2 regions of the Cryobacterium sp. TMT2-42-4 genome follow, and region 2 is predicted to be linked to the other one. Evidence: predicted binding sites of a transcription regulator. Region 2 holds the regulator's gene; the other holds the start of a gene.
What was found. The regulator LexA, encoded in region 2, represses DNA repair genes until DNA is damaged. The targets are predictions, from matches to a motif close to TCGAACANNTGTTCGA.
Positions count from the first base shown of each region.

Region 1: the regulator LexA is predicted to act here: its motif matches at 4,057-4,072, upstream of E3O18_RS12295 (DUF222 domain-containing protein).

Region 1 is NZ_SOFT01000035.1:126,546-134,242, forward strand. Features, by position in the region: gene E3O18_RS12275 (extracellular solute-binding protein) at 1-932, shown strand, start outside; gene E3O18_RS12280 (sugar ABC transporter permease) at 1,023-1,892, shown strand; gene E3O18_RS12285 (carbohydrate ABC transporter permease) at 1,889-2,722, shown strand; gene E3O18_RS12290 (glycosidase) at 2,725-3,813, shown strand; gene E3O18_RS12295 (DUF222 domain-containing protein) at 4,092-5,228, shown strand; gene csrA (carbon storage regulator CsrA) at 5,484-5,744, opposite strand; gene E3O18_RS12305 (hypothetical protein) at 5,754-6,776, opposite strand; gene E3O18_RS12310 (flagellar biosynthesis protein FlhA) at 6,751-7,697, opposite strand, start outside.
Region 2 is NZ_SOFT01000048.1:30,672-38,368, forward strand. Features, by position in the region: gene hisB (imidazoleglycerol-phosphate dehydratase HisB) at 1-572, opposite strand, end outside; gene E3O18_RS15310 (histidinol-phosphate transaminase) at 599-1,687, opposite strand; gene E3O18_RS15315 (LysM peptidoglycan-binding domain-containing protein) at 1,728-2,084, opposite strand; gene lexA (transcriptional repressor LexA) at 2,368-3,072, shown strand; gene metE (5-methyltetrahydropteroyltriglutamate--homocysteine S-methyltransferase) at 3,280-5,622, opposite strand; gene E3O18_RS15330 (methylenetetrahydrofolate reductase) at 5,619-6,614, opposite strand; gene hflX (GTPase HflX) at 6,830-7,697, opposite strand, start outside.

The DNA.
Region 1 (7,697 bases), on a different contig from region 2:
TCGAGGACGGCGCCGCCTACATCGAGGCACGCAGCGGCGACACGGCCGAGCAATACCAGGGCGCCGACGCGAAGTACTTCCAGATGCCGTGGAAGTCCAACCCCGTCATGATCTTCTACAACAAGGACATGTTCACCGCCGCCGGACTTGACGCCGAGAACCCCCAGTTGGCCACCTACGACGAATTCCTGGCGACCTCGCGCACCCTCGTCGAGAGCGGCGCCGCGCCGAACGCCATCTACCCTGCCCCGACCAGCCAGTTCTTCCAGAGCTGGTTCGACTTCTACCCGCTCTACGCCGCCGAAACCGGTGGCACGCAGCTGATCGAAGACGGTGAGGCCACCTTCAACGACGAGGACGGCGCGAAGGTCGCGGAGTTCTGGAAGACCCTGTACGCCGAGGGTCTCGCCGGCAAAGAGCAGTACCAGGGCGACTCGTTCGCCGATGGCCAGGCCGCGATGTCCATCGTCGGCCCGTGGGCCGTGTCGGTGTACAAGGACGCCGTGAACTGGGGTGCGGTTCCCGTTCCCACCAGCGAGGGCACTCCGGCCGAGGAAACCTACACGTTCAGTGACGCGAAGAACGTCGGAATGTTCACGGCCTGCGAGAACCAGGCCACCGCCTGGGATGTGCTGAAATTCGCCACCAGCGAGGAACAGGACGGACAGCTTCTCGAGCTGACCGGCCAGATGCCGCTCCGCGAGGACCTCCCCACGGTGTACCCGGAGTACTTCGCGGCCAACCCGGCCTACGAGCAGTTCGGCGACCAGGCATCCCGCATGGTCGAGGTTCCCAACGTCTCCAGCTCGGTCGCCGCCTGGCAGGCCTTCCGTGACGCGTACACGAAGTCGGTTATCACCGGCGAGGGTGAGATCCCCGCGGCCCTCGACTCCGCCGCCGAGAAGATCAACACCCTGATCTCCAAGCCGTAACGGATGTCCCAGTCAACCGCGAGTCGGACCGTCGCCGGGAGGAGCACAACTCCTCCCGGCGGGGGCCCCCGCCGGCGCAAACACCCCCTTCTGGGCAAGAACCCATTCGGGCTTTTGCTCAGCGCCCCCTACCTCATCTTCGTTCTGGCCGTCTTCGCCTACCCGCTGGTCTTCGCCTTCTGGATGTCGTTCCACGACTACTTCTTCGCAGCACCCGGCGCCACTGTGGACCGGCCATTCGTCGGCCTGGACAATTTTCGGGAAGTGCTGGCCGACCCGGCCATCATCCGTTCCTTCGGCAACGTGGGAGTCTTCCTGCTGATCAACGTGCCGTTGACGGTCATTCTCTCGCTCATGCTCGCCACCGCCCTGAACAAGGCGGTGCGGTTCCGTACCTTCCTGCGCGTTGCCTACTACGTGCCCTATGTGACCGCGAGCGTCGCCGTTGTCGGCGTCTGGATCTTCCTGTTCAGCGGCAACGGCCTCGTGAACCAGATTCTCGGGCCGCTCGCGCCCGATCCGGCGTGGCTGATCAACGAGGACTGGGCCATGCCCACCATCGCGATCTTCGTGACCTGGAAAGGCCTCGGATTCTTCATCCTGCTCTACCTGGCCGCCCTGCAGAACGTGTCGGAGGAACTGTACGAGGCCGCTTCGACGGATGGCGCGGGCAGGATCCGAAGTTTCTTCTCGGTCACCGTGCCGGGCGTACGCCCGGCGACTGTGCTCGTGCTGCTGCTCTCGACGGTCACCGGCGCCAACCTCTTCACCGAGCCGTACCTGCTCACCGGCGGCGGCGGCCCGAACGGTGCATCCTCGTCACCCGTGCTGATGATGTACCAGCGCGGGATCGAACAGGGGTCGCCCGACACGGCGGCAGCGATCGGCGTCATCCTCGTGATCGGAGTTCTCGTCCTCGCGTTCATCCAGCGCAAGCTTGCAGGCGGTGACGAATCATGAGCCGCGGGCAGAACACCCTGCGGGGTGTGGTGCTCACGATCGGGGCGCTTGTGTTCCTGTTCCCCTTCTACTACATGGTCATCGGCTCGCTCCAGAAGAAACCGGACCCGACTGTCGCCGGCGCGTTCCCGAACCCCGCCAACCTGACGCTCGACAACTACGGTGACATCAACAGCCGGATCAACCTGCTGCAGGGGCTGCTCAACTCGGGGATCTTCACGGGTGGCGTCATTCTCTGCACCGTTGTTTTCGGTGTTCTGGTGGGCTACGCCCTCGCCCAGCTGCAGTGGCGCGGACGCGGAGTCACCTTCGCTCTCGCACTGCTCGTGCAGGTCGTGCCGTTCCAACTGTTGATGATCCCGCTCTACGTGATGATCGCCCGGGACTACGGACTGGCCGACAACTATCTGGGCATGATCCTGCCGTTCGCCATCAACTCGACGGCCGTGATCATCTTCCGGCAGTACTTCCTGCAGATTCCGAAGGATCTGTTCGATGCCGCCCGCATCGACGGCGCCGGCGAACTGCGAATCCTGCGGCGGATCGCCCTGCCACTGGTGCGGCCGGCCCTGCTGACCGTCGTGCTGCTGACCTTCATCGGACCGTGGAACGAATTCCTCTGGCCGTTCCTGATCACTAAGGAGGCATCCCTCCAGCCTCTCGCCGTGTCACTCGCCAACTACCTCAGCAATATCGCCGCCACAGCGGCGAACCCGTTCGGGGCGGTTCTCGCCGGGGCCTGCGTCCTGGCCGCCCCTGCTGTGATCCTGTTCATCCTCTTCCAACGGCACTTCGTGTCGAACAATATCGGCTCCGGCGTGAAAGGTTAGAAATGCCCAACCCCACCGAATTCCCCTACACCCTAACCCGAATGGGCGTCATCATGACGCCTGAAGCGGGCAACGACCTCGAGGCCGAGGGGGTGCTGAACCCCGGCACCGGGCACTCTGCCGACGGAACTCTGTACCTGCTCCCCCGACTGGTCGCCACCGGAAACGTCTCCCGTGTCGGACTCGCAAAGGTCATCATCACCGACGGCATTCCCACGGGCGTCGAACGCGAGGGTGTCGTTCTTGCGCCGGACCGCGGCTGGGAGCGCGGCGCGAACAACGCCGGCGTGGAAGATCCCAGGATCACCTTCGTCCCCCGGCTCGGACTACACGTGATGACCTACGTCGCCTACGGCCCGCTCGGCCCGCGCACGGCCGTTGCCGTGTCCTCGGACCTGCGCGAGTGGCGCCGGCTCGGTCCGGCGCTGTTCGCCTTCGACGACACGCTGGACATGGACCTGAACCTGTTCCACAACAAGGACACCGTGTTCTTCCCGGAGCCGGTCGCCGGCCCGCATGGAGTCGAGTGCTTCGCCGTGCTCCACCGTCCGATGTGGGACCTGGGCGAGGTCAAGCCGGGTGAGGGCATCCGTGTTCCCGCCGGCGTCACCGACACCCGGCAGAGTATCTGGATCAGCTATCTGCCGGTCGCGGATGTGCTCGCCGACATCACGAAGCTCACCTTCTGGAGCGGCCACCGTTTCCTGGCCGGGCCGGAATTCGCGTTCGAAGAGCTGAAGATCGGCGGCGGCCCCGCCCCGTTGCGGGTGCCGGAGGGTTGGCTGCTGATGCACCACGGGGTCACCGGAACCATCAACGGCGCGTTCTCGCAGCAGCAGAAGGTGAACTACTCGGCCGGAGCAATGATTCTCGACGCGGATGACCCGACCATCGTGCTGATGCGCACCTCGGAGCCGCTGCTCAAGGCGGAGACGCCCGACGAGATCAGCGGCATCGTGCCGAACGTGGTGTTCCCGACCGCGATCGAGGAGATCGAGGGGCAGCTGTTCGTGTTCTACGGCATGGCCGACTCGAAGATCGGCGTGGCGCGCCTGGATCGCCTGGGCTCGTCGGCGCGCTCGAGCGCTTGAGCGCTTGTCCGTTGGTGGCGTTCTCGCCGGGGCTCAGCCCCGGGAGGCCGCCTTCGGTTTTCCTGGCGCAGGGTGTGGCAGCAGGCGCACGGTAGGACATGCGCCGAGAACCGGCACCCGCGCGCGTCCGGCCTCCGAGGCGAACTCGCGCCGGTGGCCGAGACCAGGGCTGACCCCCCGGAAACGGACTGGACACGTCTTCGAAGTTCGTACCCAATATAGACCAAAATAAGTGACGGACTCTCGACTACGTGTGCTAATTGAGGTATCCTCGTACCATGAGGAACCTCGCGGAAGACCTCTGGCAGGCGGCCGATGCCGTGGCCCTGCTGGGCTCCTCGAGCGCCGACTATGAGGCCCTGCCCGACGCCGCCGTGCTGGCCGGTCAGAAGAAGATCGCAGCGGCCCGCAGGCTGCTTGACACCCGCGCCGCGTTGATGGCCGCAACCATCGCCCGCCGGTCCCGCCCGGAGCTCGGCCACTCGGGGCTGGCCGCGCAGCAGGGGTTCCTCTCGCCGGAGGCCCTCATCCAGAACTGGACCGGCTCCTCGAAGGGCGATGCGTACAAGCTCGTCGCGGTCGGCACGATGATGGCCGACACCGAGGCGGCCGACAAGCTGGTCGACGCGACGCTCTCGACGCTCTCGACGCCCGACGCGGATGCTGTCGAGGTCGCTGAGTTCGTCGCGAGGGTGCCGTGGCAGGCGCCGATCGCCCGGGCCGTGACCGCCGGCACCCTCTCCGTCGACGCGGCCGAGTCGATCCGGGCCGGACTCGGCCAGATCGACGCCCCGGTCACCGCGGAGAAGCTCGCGGCGGCCCTCGCGGCGCTCCTCACCGAGGCGTCAACGGTGAATGCCGACGAGGTCTTCAAACGGGCCCGCCGGATGCGCGACCGGCTCGACGAGGCCGGCATCGCCGCCCGCGAGAAGCAAACCCACGACGACCGCTACCTGAAGATCTACCGCCTGGGCGAAGAAGATGCAGGACGACCCCCGCAGCACCGACCAGATCGCCGCGGACTCTCTGCTGCAGCTGCTGAAGATCGCCGGCGAGGCCGGCCCCGGCCGGGTCTGCGGTGGTCGCGACCCTCGGTGCGGGTCATCGTGACCGAAAAGGCGCTCACGGCGGTCCCGGGCGAAGAGACGGGAACGACCGAACCCGCCGCTCACGGGCAGATCGAGGGCAACCCGGTGCCGATCTCGCAGGAAACCATCGACCGACTGCTCTGCGACACCGGCACCCGCGGCATCAAGTTCGACGCGGAAGCCCAGATCATCGACGTCGGCCGCGACGAACGACTCTTCACCGAGGCACAGCGGACCGCAATGGGGTACGTGACGGCGGATGCCTCTGGGGCGGCTGCGACCGGTCACCGGCCTGGTCCGAGGCCCACCACATCAACGAGTGGCTGAAGGACACCGGGAACACCAACCTCGCCAACGGAGCACTGCTCTGCCACCCGCACCACCTGCTGCTACACAACCAGCACTGGAAGATCACCCGCACCGGAAACCAGTACTGGCTCCGACCACCGGTCGAGAACGACCCGAAGCAGACACTGATCGCACTGCCGAGCAAGCGAGTGGGGCTGCAGGGCGTGGCTCTGGTCCCGGCTCTTGACAGGCTGGACCACCGCGACGGGGGCGGGTGCGGCTGGGTGCGGCGCGCTACTCGGCGGGCGGCGCGGTGGGGAGGAGGGCGAGCGTGGCCTTGAGGCGAGCCTCGCCGTCGGCGTCGCCCTGACTCGCGAGACTCGCCGCGATGTTCGCCTCGGTCACGGCGCGAAGCACCTCGTCCCGCTGGATGCGCACGCCCCGGGGAGCGTCAACGCCGATCCGGATGCTGTCACCGCGCACGTCGAGAACGGTGATGACGATGTCGTCACCAATGAGGATCTTCTCCCCCTGTTTGCGTGTTAGAACCAGCACCCGACCAGCCTAGCTTGACCGGTCGGGCCGGCCCGCGAGTCGTCGCCGCATTCCGGCCACGGTGCTGGCCGCGGCCGGAGTGCCGTCGACCCAGCCGATGGGGATGTGAAGCTCATCGACGGTCTCAGGCGAGACGGTGTCGTCATAGCCCGTCACCGCGATCGCGTCGACGTGGACGCTCTGGGCAACCTCGGCCGCCCACCGGGCGGTGTCTGCGGGCTTGCGGCCGGCATCGACGACCAGCCAGACCTGCTCGGCACCGAGCGCGGCCACCAATGCGGCGTAGTTGTCCGCCGTGGCCGGGTCGGCACCGAGACCGAAGGCCAGAATTCCGGTCTGTCCGAGCTTGACTCCCCTGGCCCGTGCCTCCAGCGCCGTGCGCCGGTCGAGGATCCGCGCGAGCCCGGCCGCGGCAGGCGCTCCGACGTCGATCGTGCCGGCCACGAGGACCTCAGCCGAACCGTGCGCGACGGCCAGCTCCCGCGCAATCCGCAACGCGGCATCCCGCCACCCGACGACGAGAACGAGGTTTCCGACACCCGGCAGCGGCCGCGGCACCGCCGCTTCGGCGGACGCCTGCTCGCTCTCTCTCAGCCGGGCGTCCCTGCGCCTGCCGCCCTCCTGGGCGGCCGCCGGCGCGGGAATGGGCGGCACCGGCGGGTGGGGTTCCTGGGTGGCGAAAGTGAGTTCGTCCATCAGGCGGGCGAAGCCGTCCGTCGCGGTCGACAGGGGCGGGGAGGAGACGGGTGCCGCGGCGCGGTGCAGGCCCGCTTCCACCGCGTCGGCATCGTCAAGAAGCGCGGCGATGCCGAGCCGGGCCTGCACGTCGAGCCGGGAGTGGGCCGCGCGCCGCCGCCGCTGCGGCACCTCGACCGTGACCTCGATGTGCCGGCGGGCGAAGAAGCCCTTGATGCCGCCGACGGTGACCCGTTCGGCGGCCACGATGCGCGCATCCGCCCCGTGCTCGGCAAGGATGCGTGCCTTCAGCTGCTGGAGGGATGAACCCTCAAGCAGAAATCGACTCGGTTCCACGTACCACTCCCACCGTTTCGATGGCCACGTTCGCCGAGGTGACCTCCTGATAGGACAACACGGAGATGCCGCCGGACTGCGCCGACACCAGTCGACGGATGGCCGGGCGCAGCGCCGGCGCGCAGACCAGCACCGCGGAGAGTCCGGCCGCTTCGACGTTGCCCAGCGCCTCCTTCAGCGAGCCGAGAATGGCGTCGACCCGGTTTGGCTCCAACAGGATCTGGGTGCCCTGGTCGGAGGGACGCATCCCCTCCAGCATGGACTGCTCCAGGGCGGGTTCGATCATGATCACCCGGAGCAGCCCGTCGTCGAGATACTGCGCTGTGAGAGCCGGGCCCAGCGCCTGACGGGCCGTCTCGATCAGGCCCTCCGGGTCATTCGACACCTTGGCGCGCAGGGAGAGGGACTCATAGATGCGGGGCAGGTCGTTGATCGGGATCTGCTCCGCGAGCAGACCCTGCAGCACACGCTGCACCTCGGCGAGGGAGAGCAGCCCGGGGATCAGATCCTCCACGGCGGACGGATTGACCAGCCGCACCCCCTCGGTGAGCACCCGCACGTCCTCGCGGGTGAGGAGCCTCGCCGCGTTGCCGGTGATGATCGAGGACAGGTGGGTGATGAGCACCGACACCCGGTCGATGACCGTGGCCCCGGTCATCTCCGCGCTGTGCCGCATCTCGCTGGGCACCCACTTGCCGGTGAGGCCGAACACGGGCTCCACCGTGGCCTGGCCCGGCAGCGAGTCGAGGGCGTCGCCGAGGGCGAGCACCTTGCCGGCCGGGGCGACCCCGCGGCCGGCCTCCACGCCGGCGATCCGGATCGAATAGGTGGAGGAGGGCAGGTCCATGCTGTCGCGGGTGCGCACGGGCGGCACCACCACGCCGAGGTCGATGGCAACCTTGCGGCGCAGGGCACGCACGC
Region 2 (7,697 bases):
TTCGCCTGGCGGAACGCTCGGGCAAAGGCCTTGAATTCGGCTTCGGCGATGTGGTGGGGGTCGCGGCCGCCCTGCACGGTGACGTGCACCGTGAGGCCACCGTTGAGGGCGATAGCCTCAAATACGTGGCGCACCATGGAGCCGGTGAAGTGGCCGCCGATCAGGTGGAACTCGAAACCGGCCGGCTCGCCCTGGTGCACGAGGTAGGGGCGCCCGGAAATGTCGACGACGGCCTGCACGAGGGCCTCGTCGAGCGGCACGAGGGCGTCACCGTAGCGGGAGATGCCGGATTTGTCCCCGAGAGCCTGCTTGATCGCCTGGCCGAGCAGGATACCGACGTCCTCGACCGTGTGGTGCACATCGATCTCGATATCACCGCGGGCGCGCACGGTGAGGTCGGTCAACGAGTGTTTCGCGAAGGCCGTGAGCAGGTGATCGAAGAACGGGACCGACGTCTGGATGTCCGACTCACCGGTGCCGTCGAGATTGAGCGACAGGTCGATGCTCGACTCGCTGGTCTCGCGCTGCAGGTGGGCAAAACGGGGCGAGGTGGTCGCGAAAGAGAAGCTCATACGGCTAGTTTATTGGCCCGAGCCGTTCACGGCCGCCCAAGCGCCTCGAGAGCGTCGAGGAACGCCGTCGTCTCGGACTCGGTGCCGGCGCTGACCCGCAGGTGGCCCGGGATTCCGACGTCGCGCACGAGGATGCCTTCCGCCAGCAGCGCCTCGAAGGTGGCCCGAGGGTCCTCGACGCCGCCGAACAACACGAAGTTGCTCGCACTGCGCAGCGGAGAGTAGCCAAGCCGGGCCAGTTCGCTCACGATGCGGTCCCGCTGCCCGCGGATGTCGTCGACCATGGCGAGCATCGCGGGCGTGTGGACGAGGGCGGCGACCGCGGCAGCCTGGGTGAGCGCGGACAGGTGGTAGGGCAGACGAACCAGGCGGAGGGCATCCGTCACGGCGGGATCGGCGGCCAGATAGCCGACGCGCACACCCGCGAAGGCGAACGCCTTGCTCATGGTGCGGGACACCAGCAGGCGCTCCCGGCCGGGCAGCAGGCTCAGGGCGGTCGGCGCGTCATCCGTCCCGAACTCGGCGTATGCCTCGTCGACGACGACGATGCCGTCGGTCGCGTCGTAGACGGCCGCGATCGTTTCCAGGGACAGGGGCGTGCCGGTGGGGTTGTTCGGCGAGCAGAGGAAGACGAGGTCAGGGGCAACCCGGTCGACCCACTCCACCGCCGTTGCCGGGGAGAGTTCGAACTCGGCGTCACGACCGCCCGCGATCCAGCGGGTACCGGTGCCGGAGGCGAGCAAAGGGTACATGGAGTAGGTCGGTGCGAAGCCGAGAACGGACCGACCCGGGCCGCCGAAGGCCTGCAGCACTTGCTGAAGAACCTCGTTGGATCCGTTGGCGGCCCAGATGTTCTTTCGAGTGAGGCCGTGACCGAGATATCGGGCGAGGGAATCCCGCAGCTCGGTGAACTCCCGATCGGGGTATCGGTTCACGGTCGTGACCGCCACAGCCAATGCCGCCACGATGTCCTGCGCCACCTCAGCCGGGATGCCGTGGGTGTTCTCGTTCACGTTGAGAGCCACCGGCACGTGCAACTGCGGCGCCCCGTAGGGGGTGAGTCCGCGCAGATTATCGCGAAGGGGCAGATCGTTGAGACTGGTCACTCCCCCCATGTTACCGGGGTGAGACCGGCGGGGACTCGTTGCGGGTAGTTCACAGGTCGTTCGGAAGTGCCAGCCGCTGACCGGGCTGCACGCTGTCGGACGGCAGCTGGTTGAGGCTCACAATCTCGGCGATCACCTCGCGCGGATCGGCCGTGGGCGCAATTGTCTCGGCAAGTTGCCAGAGCGACTGCCCCGACTTGATGGTGACGTAGTCGAAGGCCGTGGCCACGCGACCGACGGTCGAGTTCTCGGCGGCGGCAATGCCTCCGTTGAGGGCGACGGCCAGAGCCACGGCCACGAGCGGAAAGGCAGCCAGGCACGTGAAAACGACGCGACCGCGCCGGGTGAGTCGGAGCCGGGTGCGTCCGGTCGTGATGGGGACGCCTCGTTCAAGTGCAGTGCTCATGTCATACCTCCTGTGAGAAGCCGCATCCGACTCTCGGCCGGGAGAGCCGGATGCGAACTTATGTTCCGAATGTATATTCGATTATTCGAACAATCAAGCTTTTTTCGGTAGTTTCTGAAATATTCATCCCGACCCAATCGAATACATGTTTGTTTAATGGCCTCAACGCGGATACAGTTTCGATTGTTGATTGACACTCAATCAGGCACCCCCGACATTCGCGTGAATCGGCGGCATTCGATGCGTGCCGCCAGCGCATCAATCACAACGAGGAGCGACGAACGTGGCACAGAACACCAGCGGTCCCCGCGACAAGGGCGGCACCAGACGGCGCAAGAGCCTCAGCGAGAAGCAGCTCGCCATCCTTGACGTCATCCAACGCTCGGTCAGCCAACGCGGCTATCCGCCGAGCATGCGGGAGATCGGCGACGCCGTCGGCCTGTCGTCACTGTCGAGCGTCACCCACCAGCTCAACCAGTTGGAACTGAGCGGTTACCTCCGCCGCGACCCGAACCGCCCCCGAGCGCTGGAGGTGCTCATCGAGATTCCGCAGTCGCCCGAAGACACGACGGCCGGAGCCTCGGAAAGTTTCCACACCGGAGTGCAGGTCGGCGACGCCGCCATGGTTCCGCTCGTCGGTCGCATCGCCGCCGGCATCCCGATCACCGCCGAACAGCAGATCGACGAGATTTTCCCGCTGCCCCGCCAGCTGGTGGGGAAGGGCGACCTGTTCATGCTCAAGGTGTCGGGCGAATCGATGATCGACGCCGCCATCATGGACGGCGACTGGGTCGTCGTGCGGCAGCAGAAGACCGCCGAAAACGGTGAAATCGTTGCTGCCATGCTCGACAACGAGGCAACCGTCAAGGTCTTCCGCCAGCGCGACGGGCACACCTGGCTACTGCCCCGCAACACCAACTTCGAACCCATCGTCGGCGATCACGCCGAGATTCTGGGGAAGGTTGTGGCCGTGCTGCGGTCGGTTTAGGGCAACAGCACTGAAGTTCATTAGCACTTCAGGCCGACTCTTGGTCTCGACGGTTTCGACCAACGTCGTGGTGACGCGCGTGTGTTGAGTCGCCATGGTTGTTTCGGTCGGGCCTTATGGGCCGGGTCTTGTGGGCCGGGTCTTGTGGGCCGGGCACGAACACTGGTTTTGGTGTCGTGCCCGGCTTTTGTGTGGGTGGAGGCAGGGTCAGGCGGAAACGGAGGAGGTCAGGCGGGCGCGGAGGATGCGGGTCGCAGCGAGCATGTTGTGCAGGGACTGGACGGTTTCGGCGTAGCCGCGGGTTTTGAGGCCGCAGTCGGGGTTCACCCAGAGCCGGATGGCCGGGATGGCCGCCGCGGCGCGCTCGAGCAGGTCGGTGAGTTCGGCCACGCTCGGCACACGCGGCGAGTGGATGTCCCACACTCCCGGGCCGATACCGTGATCGAAGCCCTGGGACCGGATATCGCCCACCACCTCCATGCGGGAGCGTGCCGCCTCGATGCTGGTCACATCCGCGTCCAGGTTGCGGATCGCGTCGATGACCACCCCGAACTCCGAGTAGCAGAGGTGGGTGTGGATCTGGGTGGCCGCGGCCGCACCGGCCGTCGCCAGGCGGAAGGACCCCACCGACCAGTCGAGGTATTCCGCCTGGTCCTTCTGCTTCAGCGGCAGCAGCTCCCGCAGCGCGGGCTCGTCGACCTGGACGATCTGAATGCCGGCCGTCTCCAGGTCGGCGATCTCGTCCCGCAGGGCCAGGGCCACCTGCCTGGCCGTCTCGCCGAGCGGCTGGTCGTCGCGCACGAACGACCACGCGAGGATCGTGACCGGACCGGTGAGCATCCCCTTGACGGGCTTGGGCGTCAGACCCTGCGTGAACGCTGACCACTCGACCGTGATGGGCCGCGGTCGGGACACGTCACCCCAGAGGATCGACGGGCGCACGCACCGGCTGCCGTAGGACTGCACCCAACCGTTCTCGGTGACCGCGAATCCGTCAAGGTTCTCGGCGAAGTACTGCACCATGTCGTTGCGTTCCGGCTCCCCGTGCACGATCACGTCGAGGCCGATGTCCTCCTGCAGCGCGACGACGCGACGGATTTCGGCGCGCATCAGGTCCCGGTAGTCCGCGGTGCTCAGCACCCCCCGTACCAGCTGCGCCCTGGCCCGACGGATGTCCCCGGTCTGCGGGAAGGATCCGATCGTGGTTGTCGGCAGGAACGGCAGCCCGAGGGCAATCTCCTGGGCTGCCACTCGGGCTGCGTAGGCGTCCCGGGTGAAGTCGCCCGAAGTGAGCGCGTCGGCGCGAACCCGAACGGCGCCATCGCGGACTCCGGGAGCCACCCTCCGCGCGTCGAGGGCCGCGGACGCCGCAGAGAGGTCGGTCTCGATGGCACGGCGACCCAGACTGAGGCCGCGGGCGAGTGTGGCAACCTGCGCGACCTTCTGGTCCGCAAAGGCGAGCCAACTCTTCAGGTCGTCGTCCAGCGCCGATTCGTCGTCGATGTCGTGGGGAACGTGCAGCAGCGAGGTTGAGGTGGAAACCGAGATCCGCGGCGAGAGGCGGACCAGGCCGGCCGCCGTGTCGAAGGCGGCGGCCAGGTCGCCGCGCCAGATATTGTGGCCGTCAATGATGCCGGCTACGAGAGTGGTCGTGTCCAGTCCGGGGGTCTCCGCCGGCACGCTTCCCCGCACGAGGTCGAGCCCGATGGCTTCCACCGGGGTGATGGCAAGAACGGGTAGGGCGTCGTCGAGGCTGCCGTACGGCGCGGCGACGAACAATGCGGGGCGCTCGGCGAGGGCGCCGAGGGTGTTGTAGGCGAAGCGGAGGCCGGCGAGGGCATCCGTTCTCGGGGTGTCGATGCTCTCACTGACCAGGGCAGGCTCGTCGAGCTGCACCCATTCGGCTCCGGCGGCGCGCAGCCGCTGCAGGAGGGCGGCGTAGACCGGCACAAGGTCGTCGAGGCGGTCAAGCGGACTGAATCCGGTCGGGGCCTCGTTGCTGGGCTTGCTCAGCAGCAGGAAGGTGACCGGGCCGACGATGACCGGCCGGGTCAGGAATCCGGCCGCCTTCGCCTCCTCGAACTCGCGCACCAGCCGGGTGCCGGCGAGGGTGAACTCGGTCTCGGGGCCGATCTCCGGCACCAGGTAGTGGTAGTTGGTGTCGAACCATTTGGTCATCTCCAGCGGCGGATGCTCACCTTCACCGCGGGCGAGGGTGAAGTAGCCGGCCAGGTCGAGGTGGCCGTCCTCGCCCCGGAGATGCGCGAACCGGGCGGGGACGGCGCCCACCGTGCACAGGGCATCCAACATCTGGTCGTAGTAGGAAAACGATTCCGGGATGGACGAGTCGTCCCGGCCGAGTCCTAGCTGCACGAGGCGCTCTCGGGTGCCCTGGCGCAGGACGGCCGCGGTCGCCTCGAGCTCGTCGGCGCTGACCGATCCGGCCCAGAACGCTTCGACGGCCTTCTTCAGTTGGCGGCGCGGCCCGATGCGCGGGTAGCCCAGGATGGTGCCGGCGGGAAAGTCGGGAAACGTGGAAGAGTTGGTCATGGGTTCTCCTTGACGGGGTGAGGGGCAGGCAGTGCGGACGATGGCAGGGTGGGGGTGAGCAGACCGCAGCCGTCGAGCACGGCGAGCACGGTCTCGTGCTGGTTGAAGGCGTAGAGGTGCAGCCCGGGGGCACCGCCGGAGATGAGTTCCCGGGCAAGTTCGGTGGCCTGACGGATGCCGATCTCACGTTGGCCTTCCTTCGTCGGCTCCACCTCGAGCGCGATCGCCAGCTCGGACGGCAGTTCCTCGCCGGACAACTCGAGGATGCGGCGCAGGCGGGCCGGGCTCGTGACCGGCATGATCCCGGGCAGGATCGGGAATTCGACCCCGGCGGCACGGGCTCGCAGGATGAAGCTGAGGTAGTGGTCGGCGTGAAAGAAGAGTTGCGTGATCGCCAGGTTGGCGCCGGCGGCCTGCTTGGCCAGCAGCGTGTCGATGTCCTGGGTGGCGGACCGGGAGCGCGGGTGGCCGTTCGGGAAGGCGGCCACGGCGATGCGTACCTTCTCCCGTTCCCGCTTGATTGTGCGGGCGGCAGGGAGTCCCGGGATCACGGCCTCGCGGTACGGCACCCGCTCGGCCTGCACCCGGTGGATCAGCTGCACCAGTTCCGCGGCGCTGCCCAGGTCGCCGAGGAAGGCCTCACCCTCCCGAATGCCTTCCGGCGGGTCGCCGCGCAGGGCCAGGAAGCTCCGCACCCCGGCGTCCAGAAACTCCCGGATCAGCTGACTGGCTTCCGCGTTGGACGAGCCCACGCAGGTGAGGTGGGCCAACGGGTCCACGGTGGTGGTGCGCAGGATGTGGGTGAGCACGTCCAGGGAGGAGCGCCGGGAGGAGCCGTTCGCACCGTAGGTGACCGCGATGAATTCCGGGCCGGCCGCGGCCAGCCGCTCGATGGTGGCGTGCAGCACGGAGGTGGCGGCATCCGATGTGGGCGGATACAACTCGAATGAGAACGGGATCTTCCGGCACGCAGGGTCCGAGGTGTGGGGCATTGCTCCTCATTCGACAGTTGCCAGTGTCAGGCACTGGGGGCCGGGCGGCCGCGGACCGCCCGGCAAGCCAGGCGGGCGTTCGCGGGCGGGTGCCGGGCTCGGCTGTCGCTCCATGCCGCCGGCCAGGAGACCGGAGGCAACGATTGAGAAGACTCTAACAAGCACGCCCGATGCCCGGCAGGTCCGTGACCGAATATGTCGTCAGCCGGCGGCGGTCAGCCGGTGACGGCCGGCGGCACGGCGAACGGCTCGAACAGCGACCGGATCTCATCAGTCACCAGAGCCGTAACCCGGGTGCCGGTCTCGGCGTATACGGTGGACAGCACCGTGCCCTGATCGTGCAGCACCGCGATCAGGTCGCCCCGCTCGTAGGGGACGAGTAACTCAAGCCTGATCGACGGCCGCGGCAGCAGGTCCGAGATGGTCGCGAGCAGTTCCTCGATGCCCTCGCCGGTGCGGGCCGAGACGAAAATGCCCTTCGGCCAGAGTCCGCGCAGCACGAGCCCGTCATCATCGCTGATCAGGTCGCTCTTGTTGAAGACGACGACCTCCGGGATCTCCCGGGCACCGACCTCGGCGATGACCTCGCGCACTGTGGCAAGCTGGCTCGCCGGGTCAGGATGCGAGCCGTCGACGACGTGCACGATCACGTTGGCGTCGGCGACCTCCTCGAGGGTGGACCGGAACGCCTCCACCAGCTGGTGGGGCAGGTTCCGCACGAACCCGACGGTGTCCGTCAGCGTGTAGAGCAGCCCGTCGGCCGTCGTGGACTTGCGCACCGTGGCGTCCAGGGTGGCGAACAGGGAGTTCTCGACGAGTACGCCGGCCCGGGTGATGCGGTTGAGCAGGCTCGACTTGCCGGCGTTGGTGTAACCGACGATGGCGACGGATGGCACGGCGTTGCGCTTGCGGTTGGCCCGCTTGGCCTCGCGGGCGGGTTTCATCTCGAGGATCTGCTTGCGGAGGCGAGACATCCGGGTGTGGATGCGCCGGCGGTCCAGCTCGATCTTGGTCTCGCCGGGGCCGCGCGAACCCATGCCTGCACCGGCGCCGCCCACCTGGCCTCCGGCCTGGCGGGACATC